Parashewanella spongiae: one gene and its partner. Each later gene encodes a partner of the first gene's protein in a complex. Links are inferred from orthologs where the notes say so. Each region holds a gene or a part of one and is shown on either strand. Other genes may lie near its edges.

Evidence for each region.
Region 2: the proteins of E2I05_RS19240 (region 1) and dsbB are in contact, whole or in part, in a solved structure (PDB 2HI7), measured with the Escherichia coli proteins. The link is inferred for Parashewanella spongiae from one-to-one orthologs.

What each region holds. Positions count from the first base shown.
Region 1 is NZ_CP037952.1:4,871,487-4,878,332, reverse strand. What follows is about bases 16-2,867. They hold E2I05_RS19240 (thiol:disulfide interchange protein DsbA/DsbL), read right to left. Parts: upstream 1,820-2,867; coding sequence 1,211-1,819; downstream 16-1,210. Other genes in these bases: E2I05_RS19235 (serine/threonine protein kinase), read right to left, coding at 1,951-2,867; E2I05_RS19245 (thiol:disulfide interchange protein DsbA/DsbL), read right to left, coding at 523-1,131; E2I05_RS19250 (hypothetical protein), read right to left, coding at 16-398. Outside these bases: more of E2I05_RS19250, read right to left, coding at 1-15; more of E2I05_RS19235, read right to left, coding at 2,868-3,024; E2I05_RS19230 (DUF3630 family protein), read right to left, coding at 3,017-3,382; E2I05_RS19225 (hypothetical protein), read right to left, coding at 3,461-4,054; E2I05_RS19220 (hypothetical protein), read left to right, coding at 4,289-5,149; E2I05_RS19215 (lipid-binding SYLF domain-containing protein), read left to right, coding at 5,242-5,817; E2I05_RS19210 (Rho-binding antiterminator), read right to left, coding at 6,464-6,694; E2I05_RS19205 (DUF1223 domain-containing protein), read left to right, coding at 6,788-6,846. UniProt on the Escherichia coli protein: Required for disulfide bond formation in some periplasmic proteins such as PhoA or OmpA. Acts by transferring its disulfide bond to other proteins and is reduced in the process. DsbA is reoxidized by DsbB. Required for pilus biogenesis.
Region 2 is NZ_CP037952.1:2,725,937-2,732,805, reverse strand. What follows is about bases 1-2,875. They hold dsbB (disulfide bond formation protein DsbB), read left to right. Parts: upstream 1-1,116; coding sequence 1,117-1,635; downstream 1,636-2,875. Other genes in these bases: E2I05_RS10665 (lytic murein transglycosylase), read right to left, coding at 2,211-2,875; E2I05_RS10670 (YcgN family cysteine cluster protein), read right to left, coding at 1,679-2,119; nhaB (sodium/proton antiporter NhaB), read left to right, coding at 1-1,046. Also shown: more of E2I05_RS10665, read right to left, coding at 2,876-3,233; E2I05_RS10660 (YcgL domain-containing protein), read right to left, coding at 3,453-3,731; septum site-determining protein MinC, read left to right, coding at 3,855-4,520; septum site-determining protein MinD, read left to right, coding at 4,542-5,351; cell division topological specificity factor MinE, read left to right, coding at 5,355-5,618; E2I05_RS10640 (HvfA family oxazolone/thioamide-modified RiPP metallophore), read right to left, coding at 5,674-6,129; E2I05_RS10635 (Nif3-like dinuclear metal center hexameric protein), read right to left, coding at 6,671-6,869. UniProt on the Escherichia coli protein: Required for disulfide bond formation in some periplasmic proteins such as PhoA or OmpA. Acts by oxidizing the DsbA protein.

The DNA of each region.
Region 1 (6,846 bases):
ATCTTTTTACGTTGTTTGGGCGAAAAAGCATAATAACTGAAAGAGGTTTTACCGTAGATTTTGTTTTTTATCACTACTCGATGTGGCATGAGCGTAGTAATCCGATAACCTTGAAAATCAGCCTTCTTTATTTCTGTAATGAACCTTTCATCTTTAAATATAATTTTATTTTCATCAATTTCTAATGAGTGAGAACCCGACTTAAATTTAATTTTGATGTAAATGAAAGTGCCAATCGTAAATATAATGACAATAAATATTTCCTGCTTAACAAAACTGGAATCAATAGAAAATACATAATTAAGAATGACAGCCACAAAGGTTAAATAACAGATATAACAAAATGCTTCGTAAAAACGTGAAAAATTATCTTGAAACCGAGTTTGAGCAAACTTCATTTAACTTCCTCATTTTAGCTGAGCTCTGCGTAAGCAAACCTATAATATGTCATACAAGAGTGGGCTGGTATCCAGCGACTGTCTTCGAACAAGAAAAAGGCACTAGACTACCGACAAAAACTGTCTATTTAGCCACTAAATACGTCACTAACTCAATCAGTTGCTGTTCTGATTTAAGCGATGAATAATTAATTTGGTATTTGCCGTTGACGATGAGGGTGGGGATGACGGTGATGTTAAAGTGCTTTACTTCGGCTCGGTTCGCGGCAACGGCTGAATTAACGGTAAATGAATTAACTTGTGCGTAGCTTTTATCATTAAGGCTTGATTGGGTGACTAATTTGAGAACGTCCTCGATATTCTTTGGACGATCTTTGTGTTGATGAATTGCATCGAATAAAACAGTTTCAACTTCAATGTCTTTGTGGAGCCGCTCTGCAAGTACATAGGCTTTACTGAGTTCATTCGTGACCTGAGAGCCGTCAACATGCACTTGTCTAAATTTGATGTTTGTAGGCAGTTTCTTGCGGACAACAGGTGCGAACGTTTTTGAAAATCGGTAGCACTGAGCACAAAAAAATGAAAAGTATTCAGTAAACGTTGGTGTGGATGTAACTGATGGGTTATCAATCGCTTGATAATGAACGCCTTGCTTGAATTCAGTAGCGTGCGACATTGCTGGAAGTAATGACAATATGATTATTATGAGTGGTGCTGTCAATGAGCGTTTCATCTTTTGTTCTTGGAATAGAAATAACGATAAGTGTAAAAAAGGGAGCCTGAGCTCCCTAATTGATATATATGAGTATTACTTATTTTTTTGCTAAATAAAACGCAATCGCTAGGTAATCATCCCACGATTTAATCGCGCCTTTTTCAATGCGGTATTTACCGTTGACGACAAGATCGGGTACACCCGTTACTTTAGCTTTTCGTGCATCTTGGCCCATTTTTTTAGCCTGTGCATTCACCATAAATGAACTCGCCGCGGCATCATATTTTTTCGCGTCTACACCATTGCTAATAAAGACTTGGCGAATATCATCTGCTGATACTAAACGTTTACGTTGTACATGAATTGCATTGAAAAATGCTTTTTCCATTTTGGCTGAAATATTGAGCTGATAAGCCACAGCAAAAGCTTTAGTGAGTTCGACACCCACTTTACCGCCAAGGAAGTCAACATGTGATTGTTTGAATGTCACGCCTTCTGGTAAGCCTTTTTTAAGCTTTGGAAGTACGGTTTGGTAGAAGTTAAAACAATGACCACAAAGAAATGAAAAGTATTCTTTGATTTCTGGCTTGGCAGTTTCTGCCCCGTCATGAATAACGGTGTAATGGACGCCTTCTTTATACTGCGCTGCTTGTGAGAGCATAGGGACTAAAAATAAAGCCGCAGCCATGAATAATATCTTTTTCATTTGGTATCCTATTTTATGTAAGTTGGAACTTCATTACCGAACGGAACTGTATAATTGCCGATAACATAATACGTTTTTACCTATTAACTCAAGTAAATTTCACGAAATTTGCTACTGAAATTGTTACAAATTCAGTAAGGGATTAAGGTTAATGGTGGTTCATTCAATGCCGACAGCTGCTCTTTAAAGGCTAAAATTTGTTGTTCCCAATATTTTTCAGTATTAAACCATGGAAAATGCATTGGAAATGCTGGATCGTCCCAACGTCGACTGATCCATGCATTGTAATACAACATTCTTAGTGCTCTCAAAGGTTCGATCAGTTTTAATTGCTGAGTATCAAACTCGCAAAAGTCTTCATAAGCTTCGAGCAGAATTTCTAATTGCATGGTTTGTTGTGTGCGATCGCCAGTGAGCATCATCCATAGATCTTGGATTGCTGGGCCGCTGCGAGCGTCATCGAGATCCACAAATCCAGGACCATCGGGCGTCCATAAAATGTTGCCGGGGTGCAGGTCACCGTGTAGTCGAATGTGTTGACAATCAATATTCATCCAAATGCTTTTCGCTTCGGATAGAACATGCTCAACAATGGTAAAAAATGGCTCGGCAAGTGATTGAGGAATATGACCAGAGTCTCTTAACCAAGCAATGGCATCATCACCCATGTTTTTAGGAGTTAACATGGGACGGTGATCAAAATCTTGACGCATAGAACATTGATGCAAGCGCCCGATAAAATGACCAACGATTTCCAAATGTTCTAAATTGTCGACTTCAAAATTACGCCCACCAATAGAGGGGAATAACGAAAATTTGAACCCATTATGTTCATGTAACGTGGTGCCATTGATGGTGAGTGGCAAAGCAAGTGGCACTTCAGCGTCAGCGATTTCGTACGAAAACTCATGTTCTTCTATGATTTGCTTGTCGCTCCAACGTTCGGGACGGTAGAACTTTACGACATAGCGTTTGCCATCATCACTGCGAAATTGGTAGACGCGGTTTTCATAACTGTTTAATGCCAATAGCCCTGTTTCAGGATAAATACCTATGCTTTCGATGGCATCAAGAATGCTATCGGGAGTGAGAGATTGGTAATGGAAGCCTGCACTTGGCACATCATTGATTTCAGGCGTTTGGATGATGCTATCCGAGTGTTGATTGCCGTAATTGCCTTCAACAGATAATGTGTCATTATTCATTTGCACTCTCCGCGTCTGGTGGCGATGTTTCAGCCAAGGGTTCAACAATAGCATTTTGAATTAGACCGGACAAAAAGCGTAAAGTTTCCATATCAGACGCTTGCTCGACGCTCAGCCAGCAGCAGTCACCGTAAAATTCATAGTTGAGTGAAATATAACAACCTTCGAAATTGATAAGCCATTGATGACGATCTGCGCCCCAGTGTTTTTCTATTAAGCGACAATCAATAGATTGAATGAAAACATCAGCAAATAAGTCGAACTGTTCAAAATCAATGTCGGCTTGAAATTGAAGGTTCATTGATTCTGTGTCGAGTTGAATATGGCGAAGGTTAAATTTGAGTAAAGGATTGGCCACTTAAAGTTCCATTGAAAAGTATTTGGGCGTATAAATTAGTGATGGATTATACCCTTCAATGGAACGGCTGTATTTGCTTTATTGAGCTGCTTTCTTTTGCGCTTGTTGTATGCGCTTGATACGACCTTCGAATCCGGTCACGGTGCCGTCAGATAAGTCGTTATCCAAGGCTTGTTGACACAAATTGATGGCCAAATCGAAATCGCCATTATCTGTGGCAAGTGTGGCTAATTGCATAAAACCTGTGCCATTTAGTTTGGCTGATGATTCCTGCTGCCCAAACAGAGTTTGATATTGCTGACTCAATGAATAGCCAAAGATCAAATATTGCTGTGTTTTGCGTTGCTTATAACACACAGCAATGGCCGAGAGCATGCCTTGGTATTGTTGGTTTGAATCGTCAGATCTATTCACTTGAGTCATGGCATTAACTAAATTGTCATCGGCCCAATCAAGCTGAGGAGCTTCAGCAACCACGGCGACTTCAGGTTCATCTTCGTGTTGAGTTTCAGCCTTTGGTGAATCTTCTACAGCCACGACTTCTTCAGTCTCTGTAGGAGTAGGGGCTTTTTCAGAGGTTGGCAGAGTTTCACTGCTGTCTTTGCGACGGGCACGGTTGTATAAAAAATATCCCAACCCTACGATTACAACCAGTGCTAAAAATTTAACCAAAATCCTTTCCTCTATCAAGTAATGTTGTTAATCATTGATGTGTTAATTCGCTCACATTCCAAGGTGATGAAATGTTAGAGTCGAATAATTAACCAGTCAAGGCTATATTTAGAGCAATGGTGACTATAAAATCAAGTGTTTATTTGCATTTTTGCTAAGTTTTTCGATATTTAGTCATCATAATCAATAAAAATGATGATTTTTAAGCATTTTTAATTGAATTGGAGTATCTATTTGAGTTCGTTAGTGGAATTTTTGCATCAAGCGTATTGGTGGTTATCACTGATTGGTGGTATTCACTGCGTCGTGCTTGCCTTTATGTTCTTGATTTGGAAAAAACATTCAGACAGTGCGAAAAATCACACGAAATTTTTGATATTTATCACCTTAGCGGTTTACTTTTTTACAGGGTTGCTCAACCGTGAAAACACACCTTTGCCAATGCACTTATTATTGGCGTTAATGACCCCTATTTATTTTCTATTAATGCCGCTGCTTTATCAATACTGTCGCCAAACTTTGCCTACAGCGACACATTCTAGTGTCTTAGTGTGGCACTTAGTTCCAGCTGCAATAGTGGCGCTTAGTGTGGTTTTTTTCTCCACAACCCATTATAACTTGTCCAGTTTTATAATGAGTGAATCAATGCATAACATGACTTTTTTAGGTGTTTTGTTACCGGTTCTGTTGATGATTCAAGTTATTATTTATTCTATTTGTATCGTGAAGTTAATACGTCGATATAAACAGCAACTCAGTATTAACACTGAACCACTTTCCGATGTCACTATACGCTGGCTATTAATTTTAGCCAGTGCCGTGATAGTAAATTGGTTTGTGCGGAGTTTGTTGGCGAGCTTATCGTTTATTTTAGGCGATCAATTTGTCCTTTTTGCTCAAACTGCGATTCAACTAAGTTTATTGTTAACCTTGTATTTGTTAGCTATTTATCGTTTACAGCAGCTTACTATTATTGGGTATCAATCGGGATTGAATACAAGTCATGATGCTAAAGCATCAGAGCAGAACGAAACTGTGTTGAATCAAGATGAAAAGGCATTCTTATCTAAGGTAATTCAAGGTAAAGATTTCTGAATTTAAACTGACATGAATGCATAAAAAAAGAGCTCTAAAGTGAATAGTCGATATTCTGAGTTAATGTTTCTAAATATAAATAGGTAAGCATCATGCAGTCGTATTATCGAATCACATATCTTATTGTCCTTATTGTTACTAACTTAACAATATCAAACGCTTTTGCATCGGACAGCTATTCACAAGCCGTAGATAATTTTTCTCACGCCTCTGAAACACAGCGATATTTGAATAATGCTTATGGTTACGCCATTTTTCCTACTGTCGGTAAAGCTGGGCTGGGAGTTGGTGGCGCCTATGGGCAAGGTAAAGTGTACCAAGCCGGAATAAACACTGGTGATACGACCTTAACACAATTATCAATAGGGTTTCAGATTGGTGGGCAAGCTTACAGTGAAATCATTTTCTTTAAAGATAAAAAAGCTTACGACACATTTACTCGTGGCAATTTCGAATTTAATGCACAAGCCACGGCCGTTGCGATTAATTTAGGCGCCAATGCTCAAATTGGTACAACAGGTAATTCTGTAGGGGCAGGACAATCGGGTGGTAAACAAGCCTCAGCGGGTGAATACATTAACGGCTTGGCCGTTTTCACGGTCGCGAAAGGTGGCTTGATGCTTGAAGCTTCGTTGGCCGGACAATCTTTCAGTTTTAACCCGAGATAATTTTTCTTCCCCCCAGAATAAAAATTATTGTGTTCATCAATCGTTGTTACTGTCTTTGATGCTTTTGAGCGTTCATTGTTCTGTTTTGTGAGCCGCTCACTTAGATGGCTTAGGAAAGTTGCGGAAGAAAGTATACCGATGAGTTCTCGTCATTCCAACGCAGGCTGGAAACGAAGTAACGACAGTTTTGTATGTCGGTAGTCTCGTGCCTTTGTTTTTTCTATAAAAGTCACTGGATACCAGCCTCCGCTGGTATGACAAAGATTGGTACTTTCTAAATCGCTAGATCCCTTAGCTTCATGGCTCACGTCTTAAACAGGTAAACGCTCAAAAAGCACAAAATTTAATCCTGAATGATCAATGTCTTAATGAAAAATTTGATTTTCTTAGGCGTACTGTGTTGCTGCATGTAACACAGTACGCAGCGGCAGCTCCTGCTGAGTTTAAATTTATGTGTGGCAATTCTGATTCTAAGCGACAAACTTGCTCATGAAGCAGTTTGACTTATTGACGAAGTTAATGGATATCTGAATTTTTTCTGTTTAGTGCGCCAGACTTGCTGTCTGAAAAAGTAATAAAACTAAGGTGCAGAATAGATATTTCATTTTTCATCCACTTCCTGCCTTTTTGAGCCTATTCATTCAGTTTAGAGGCAGAAATGAAGCATTGCGATTAAATCCAGTCGAATACTTACCTCTTGTTCAGCATTTGTCAGCACTAAATACTCGTTTTTGTCAGAGTGGGTTTCAGTTGTTTTCGGTACGGCGGTGATCTCACTGCCATCAAGTAGTTCAATTTTGATGGTTTTCCCTTTTATGCAGGCGAGTTCGATTTGATCATAAAGGCTGCAGCTAATAGGTTGATATGGCGTCATCATGGTAACTTATAATGAAGTGAAGGTTGAAATGAACTTAACAAGTAAGTGGTCTTATAAGCAATAGAGAAAATATGCATACGGTGCGAGGTAAATATGGTTCGAATGATTATTGGCGCGTTATTGGTGGCATTAGCATCGGGTACTCAAGCGCA
Region 2 (6,869 bases), 2.1 Mb from region 1 along the record:
CAAAAGAAGAACGACAGCAACTTAACGAGGAAGAACTCGAAAACTTCCGCGGCTTTTTACGTAATCTTCTGTTACATGCTGGTGTAGGTACGGCTCTTGGTGGTGTTTGTACCATGGTCGGTGAACCTCAAAACTTGATTATCGCGGCACAAGCAAACTGGGGATTCGGTGAGTTCGCACTTAGAATGTCACCAGTCACTTTTCCTGTTTTTATCGCTGGTATTATTACTTGTGGTTTGGTAGAGAAATTCAAGATTTGTGGCTATGGTGTTCAATTACCAGAGGCTGTTCACAAAATCTTATCAGATTACGCAGAACATGAAGACCGAACTAGAACACAAAAAGATAAAGTTAAACTAATTGTCCAAGCTCTTGTAGGCGTATGGTTAGTTGTTGGTTTAGCATTCCATCTTGCTTCTGTAGGTCTCATTGGATTGTCTGTAATCATAATTAATACCGCGTTTAACGGAATCACAGATGAACATGCATTAGGGAAAGCATTTGAAGAAGCTTTACCTTTCACAGCATTATTAGCTGTCTTCTTTGCTATTGTTGGTGTAATTATTGACCAACAACTATTTGGACCAGTGATTCAATGGGCTCTGAGTTTCGAAGGAAACACTCAGCTTGTTGTTTTTTATATTGCAAATGGTTTGTTATCGATGGTAAGTGATAATGTTTTTGTAGGTACGGTATACATTAATGAAGTTAAAACGGCTCTGATTAATGGTCAAATTACAAGAGACCAATTCGATTTACTTGCAGTGGCCATTAACACGGGTACAAACTTACCTTCAGTAGCAACTCCAAATGGACAAGCAGCCTTTTTATTCTTATTGACTTCGGCATTAGCTCCACTTATACGTTTATCTTATGGTCGTATGGTTTGGATGGCATTACCTTACACAATTGTTTTATCTATTGTTGGCGTAATGTGTATTCAAATGGGATTACTGGAAGATCTCACTCAGTATTTTTATGATTCACAATTATTAATGCATCATACGGTGAGCGAAGTTTTAGAAACGGCGGTTTCTAGCCATTAACATTTAAATTGTGTTGATATCGATAATATTAGCCCTCCAATTGGAGGGCTATTTGTAAACGGAGCTTGATTTGAACCAGTTAACTATTTTCTCTCAAAAAAGAATATCATGGCTGTTATTAATTGGAACCGCATTGGGATTAGAAATAACCGCTCTTTGGTTTCAGTACTTCATGAAGCTTGATCCGTGTGTGATGTGCATATATCAACGACTCGCCATTTTTGGAATCTTTGCAGCAGGGTTTATTGGTTTTATAAACCCAAAATCTAGGGCATTTAGGAGCATTGGGGTTTTATTGTGGGGAGTAAGTGCTGCTTGGGGCTTGAAAGTTGCCATTGAGCTTGTTCAGCTACAATCTAACCCATCTCCATTCGCTACTTGTTCATTTTTACCTGAGTTTCCAAATTGGATGCCACTTCATGAGTGGTTACCTTCTGTCTTTATGCCTACCGGCATGTGTAGCGATAGTCCTTGGAGTTTATTTAATGTAACCATGGGAGAATGGATGGTAGTGGTATTTATCATTTATATAATAACTTTTGGACTATTTTCTCTGCCTTCATTATTTGGATCTCTCAGAAAAGATTAACGAATAGCTCTAGAGTACTAACCTTATGGTTGTTAGTACTCTTTTATTCTATAAACTCTAAAGGCCAAGAAACTATGTGATTTTCAATATCGTCGATTTTTGTTTTGCAAACGGCCTTTCCTCTTACAGACATACCCTTTTTATGCATTTCACTCTTTGAGCCTGTGATAAGTGGATGCCAACTTGGAAGCTTTTGCCCTAAATATAAACGTTTATATGCGCAACTTTCAGGAAGCCAATCTAATTCAGGCAAATCTTGGATCTTAATAACGGTACACTCTGGAATTATACTCAAACGATTTTTGTATTTTTTACAACTACACTGTTTGAGGTTTAGGAGTTTGCAGGCCGAATTTGTATAGTAAAGTTTTTCTGTATCATCATCGATGAGTTTGTTTAAACAGCATTTTCCACAACCATCACATAATGATTCCCACTCTTCAGTAGACATTTCAGCAAGTGATTTTGATTCCCAGAACGGCATAATAGTTTTTTATAATGAAAAAAGGATAAATATATTACTACAAAACATCATCCTTTACCCCAACATAGAAATAAAAATTAAAATTGGATAGTCATGTTTCAGTTTGTAGTTGCTGCTTGCTTCGCCATTTCTTGATGGAGGCATTTAGGCGCTCAGAAAGAAAGAGGACGCTTAGGCTTTTATAATCATCAAAATTAGGCCATGTTTTGATGATTTTATAATTTTTATAAATTAAAAAATGACGGTCTTTTGTGTTAGCAGGTGTAAGGAAAGTGGCTAAAACATCAGGGCGGTTTGGAAGAGGACTTCCGGTAAACTTTGTAACGCCAAGTTTTCCCCATTGGGCGAAACTTTTAGTGCCGAGGTAACTATCTTTTGGCTCTGTTAAATTGCTTTTAATCTTAACTTGCCTTCCCCAAGTTAGAGAGTTATCCCAACCTGACTGCTGTAAAAAATAGGCAATAGTAGCAAAGCTGTCTAACTTATTATGCCAAATATCAAATTTACCGTCAGAGTCCCAGTCTTGACCGTATTTCTCAAAAAACTTAGGAGATATTTTTAACTGTCCCATTAAGCCGTTATGATCACTATTCAGTTCTTCGATACTCACCATATTTCTATTTAATGCCTCTGCGGCAGCAAGATATTGATTTCTGTCAAAATCAGACTGGCTAATAAAAGCTTTTGATAACATTACTGATAAAACGGAAAAGGAATCTAAGCTGGTACCCGCGTTTGAAAGTTCCCCCCACAATGCAAGAATAAATCGTGGTTGAACTTGGTAATGTTCACCAATTTCTGTGAGCTGCTGATGGTAGGTAATAAATAAATTAAGTAACTTGTCTACTTTTTCATCCGCAAGTGATTTGGTTAAAAAATCTTCGAAATGTACTTCAGAACTAGAATCGGCATTATTATTTATTACTTTTTTTCGAAAATATTTTAATTTTTCTTCAATTATAGAAATCGTTTGCTCTGTTACACCTAGCTGTATTGCTTCTTGATTTATAGAATCTGCGTATTGTCGAAAACTTTGTTCTTCAGCTGAAAGTGAGTGAGCAAGAAGTAAACTTGTACAGAATAACCCCGATCTTATTGTTCTAATAACTGCCATATATAAACCGTCCATGTATAACAAATTAAGCATTGGGTTATTGTCATTAAGTAAACAATATAAAGTGGTCAAGCTTAATTATTATAATACTTAAGTATGAATACTAGCGTAACGACAGTGTAAAACAACATGTTTTTGTTGAAATTAGTGACGAGGTTAGCTTTAAAAACCAATAATCATGATGGGTAAATATTGTCATACCCACCAATTTGGTGTGCTCTAGGCCTCTACCCCAAGCTCTTTCCGGTGAATGTCCAGTAAGTTTTCTTTTGGAGGTGGAATTTGTAAGTAAAACCCTTTGTTAAGAATTTCTTCTTTTACTCTGTTTATGTCAGCAATGCCTAACTTTTCTCTTTTACTGAGAGGCAAAAGCATGAGTAATTGAGGAGTACCAAACATTGCTAATAAAGGCTCTGGCACATTATCAAACTGCCCTTTTTTCTCTATAAAAAGATATGTTTCTTCTTTTAAACTACTTTTATAAACAGCACATATCATATTTGTCTACAAATCCCTAGGTTACAGCTTGCCAGTTAATGGTTCACACTATAACATGATGCTATAAAAAAATAATCTGAATCAGTATAATATCTGATGAAATTCAGGAGCGCGTAAGCCGGGATGCTAGAATCAAATCTCGAGTTAAAGGGTTCATCCTTTACTTTATCTGTTCTTCATTTAAAAAGTTCAGATTTGCAGCTGTTATCTAGAGAGTTAGATAACAAGCTTAATCAGGCACCTCAATTTTTTTTGGGTGCACCACTAGTGTTAAACTTCTCACTTATCGATAATGATAATTTTGATCTGATAGCATTAAGAGATATCTTATCGAATAAAAAACTTGTTATTGTAGGGATTACAGGTGCTGCACAATCCATTAATCAGCAAGCTAAATCAATTGGTCTTGCGATTATGAAATCCGGAAAATCAGTTAATTGCCCTCCTCCACCTGCAAGAACAACAATGTTAGTCAAAAAAACAGTTCGTTCAGGTCAGCAAATATATGCAAAAAATGCTGATCTCATCGTTATTGGTGCAGTGAGTAATGGGGCTGAAGTTATCGCTGATGGGAATATTCATATTTATGGAGCCCTACGTGGCAAAGCAATGGCTGGGGCTTCTGGTGATGAACACTCTATAATCATTGCAAAAAAAACTGAAGCTGAACTTGTTTCTATTGCTGGTCAGTATTGGTTAACAGAAAGTTTACAAGAGCATTGCGATGGGCTATCAGCTTGCATTCGCTTAAAAAATAAATCTTTAATTATTGAATCTTTAGCACTTTAGTTGCTAAATAAGGAAAAATATATGGCACAAATCATTGTTGTCACATCCGGAAAAGGTGGCGTCGGAAAGACCACCTCCAGTGCTGCGATTGCAACTGGTTTAGCTATGAAAGGCAATAGAACTGTAGTTATTGATTTTGATATTGGTTTACGGAACCTTGATTTAGTAATGGGTTGTGAACGGCGCGTAGTTTATGATTTTGTCAATGTTATCAATCAAGAAGCAAATCTCAATCAAGCTCTGATAAAAGATAAGCGCTGTGAAAATCTATTTATTTTGCCTGCTTCACAGACTCGTGATAAGGATGCTCTAACGAAAGAAGGTGTTGGTCGAATATTAGATGAATTGTCAAAACAATTCGATTATATTGTTTGTGATTCGCCAGCAGGGATTGAGCAAGGCGCAATGATGGCTTTATATTTTACAGATATTGCCATTGTAACAACAAACCCTGAAGTTAGCTCTGTACGAGATTCAGACAGAATTTTAGGGATGCTACAAAGTAAATCTCGAAGAGCAGAACAGAACCTTGAACCCATTAAAGAATTTTTACTTTTAACTCGCTATTCACCATCTAGAGTAAAATCTGGGGAAATGCTTAGTGTTGATGATGTATCTGAAATTCTTGCTATTCCATTACTCGGTGTAATTCCGGAATCTCAAGCTGTTCTCAAAGCTTCTAATTCGGGAGTTCCTGTAATTTTAGATGAAGCTAGTGACGCAGGACTTGCATACTCTGACGCTGTTGCTCGTTTATTAGGTGAAAATTTGCCTTTGCGATTTGTAGAAGAACAAAAGAAAGGATTATTAAAAAGGATATTTGGAAGCTAAATTATGTCTCTTATTGATTATTTTAAAATAAATAAAAAATCCTCCTCGGCATCTTTAGCCAAGGAAAGATTACAAATTATTGTTGCTCATCAAAGAGGAGCGCAAAGTACACCTGATTACTTTCCTAAGATGAAACAGGAAATTGTTGAAGTTATCAGAAAATACGTACAGATATCCGAGGATCAAGTCTCAGTTCACGTAGATCAAAATGATGAAAATCTTTCTGTGCTTGAGTTAAATGTTACTCTCCCCGACGGGGTGAAATAACTAATTTGTTAAACATTAAAGCTTGAACAGTTTTCAAGCTTTAATGTGTTTAATTTCAGAAACGATCTTCTTTTTTAGTTCCACAACGTCCCTCACCACACTTACCTTCTGCAGACATGCTTCCTCCACATTTGCTTTCATGTGCTGTCTTTCCTCCACACTTTCCTTCACCACTTTTTGCGGCTTTTCCTGTCATTTTTTCTCCACATTTACCTTCACCACACTTTCCCTTATGAGAACTCATGGATCCACATCTACCTTCACCACATTTGCCTTGTTGTGAAAGCTTTCCGCCACAACTTCCTTCGTGCCCTTTTTTCCCTCCGCAGTTCCCTTCTCTTGTCTTAACCCCAGTTCCTATTTGATTTCCACATGATCCCATGTAAAGTACTTTAGTTTGATCTTTGGTAATATTTTGAAACTTGAATCCTATGCTGGTTGAATGGGCATAAGGACAGAGCGCTACAGTGCCAATAGTTAGAACAATAACTTTTTGAATATGCGATTTCATAGCAGTACCTATTTTAAATAAGGACAGTTGCGGAAGAAAGTATACCGATGAGTTCTCGTCACTCCAGCGCAGGCTGGAAACAAAGTAACGACAGTTTTGTATCTCGGTAGTCTAGTGCCTTTGCTGGCATGACAAAGATTGGTACTTTCTAAATCGCTAGATCCCTAAGTGTGCAGTAAAACCAATCCTTACTCAAATTTGATCTACTCAGTGCTCTATCAGCGAGCACAATACAAACCTAATTGGAAGTGTCACAGCTGTTCTACATCAAGCCAATTAGATGATGTAGTTTGGTCGCTGGTAAGCTCCTAAAGGGCAAGAAGGAAGAAGGCCATTACTGCGTTACAAGTTTTTATATTATCCCGCTAGTATTGCAAACTTGCGCCTTGTACTGAAAGCCTTTCGCTCTTACTGAGCGATCACTATTGAATGTGGATTGGTCTAACACCTTACAATCAAAGTAATATACAAATAAGTCTCTGTCTTACAGCCAGTTTGAATAATGTATAGATTAAAAGTCTAATACAAAAAAACGTTAAGATTAAATAGGGTTGGGAATATCAATAAAATGATGTTCAAGACCAAATTGATTTGCTAAATGCTCACCCAAGGCTTGTACTCCATATTTCTCTGTCGCGTGATGTCCAGCCCCAAAGTAGTGAATGGTTTGCTCGGTAGCACTGTGAAAGGTTCTCTCAGATGCCTCACCACTGATAAAAGCATCAATGTTGAGGTTTGCA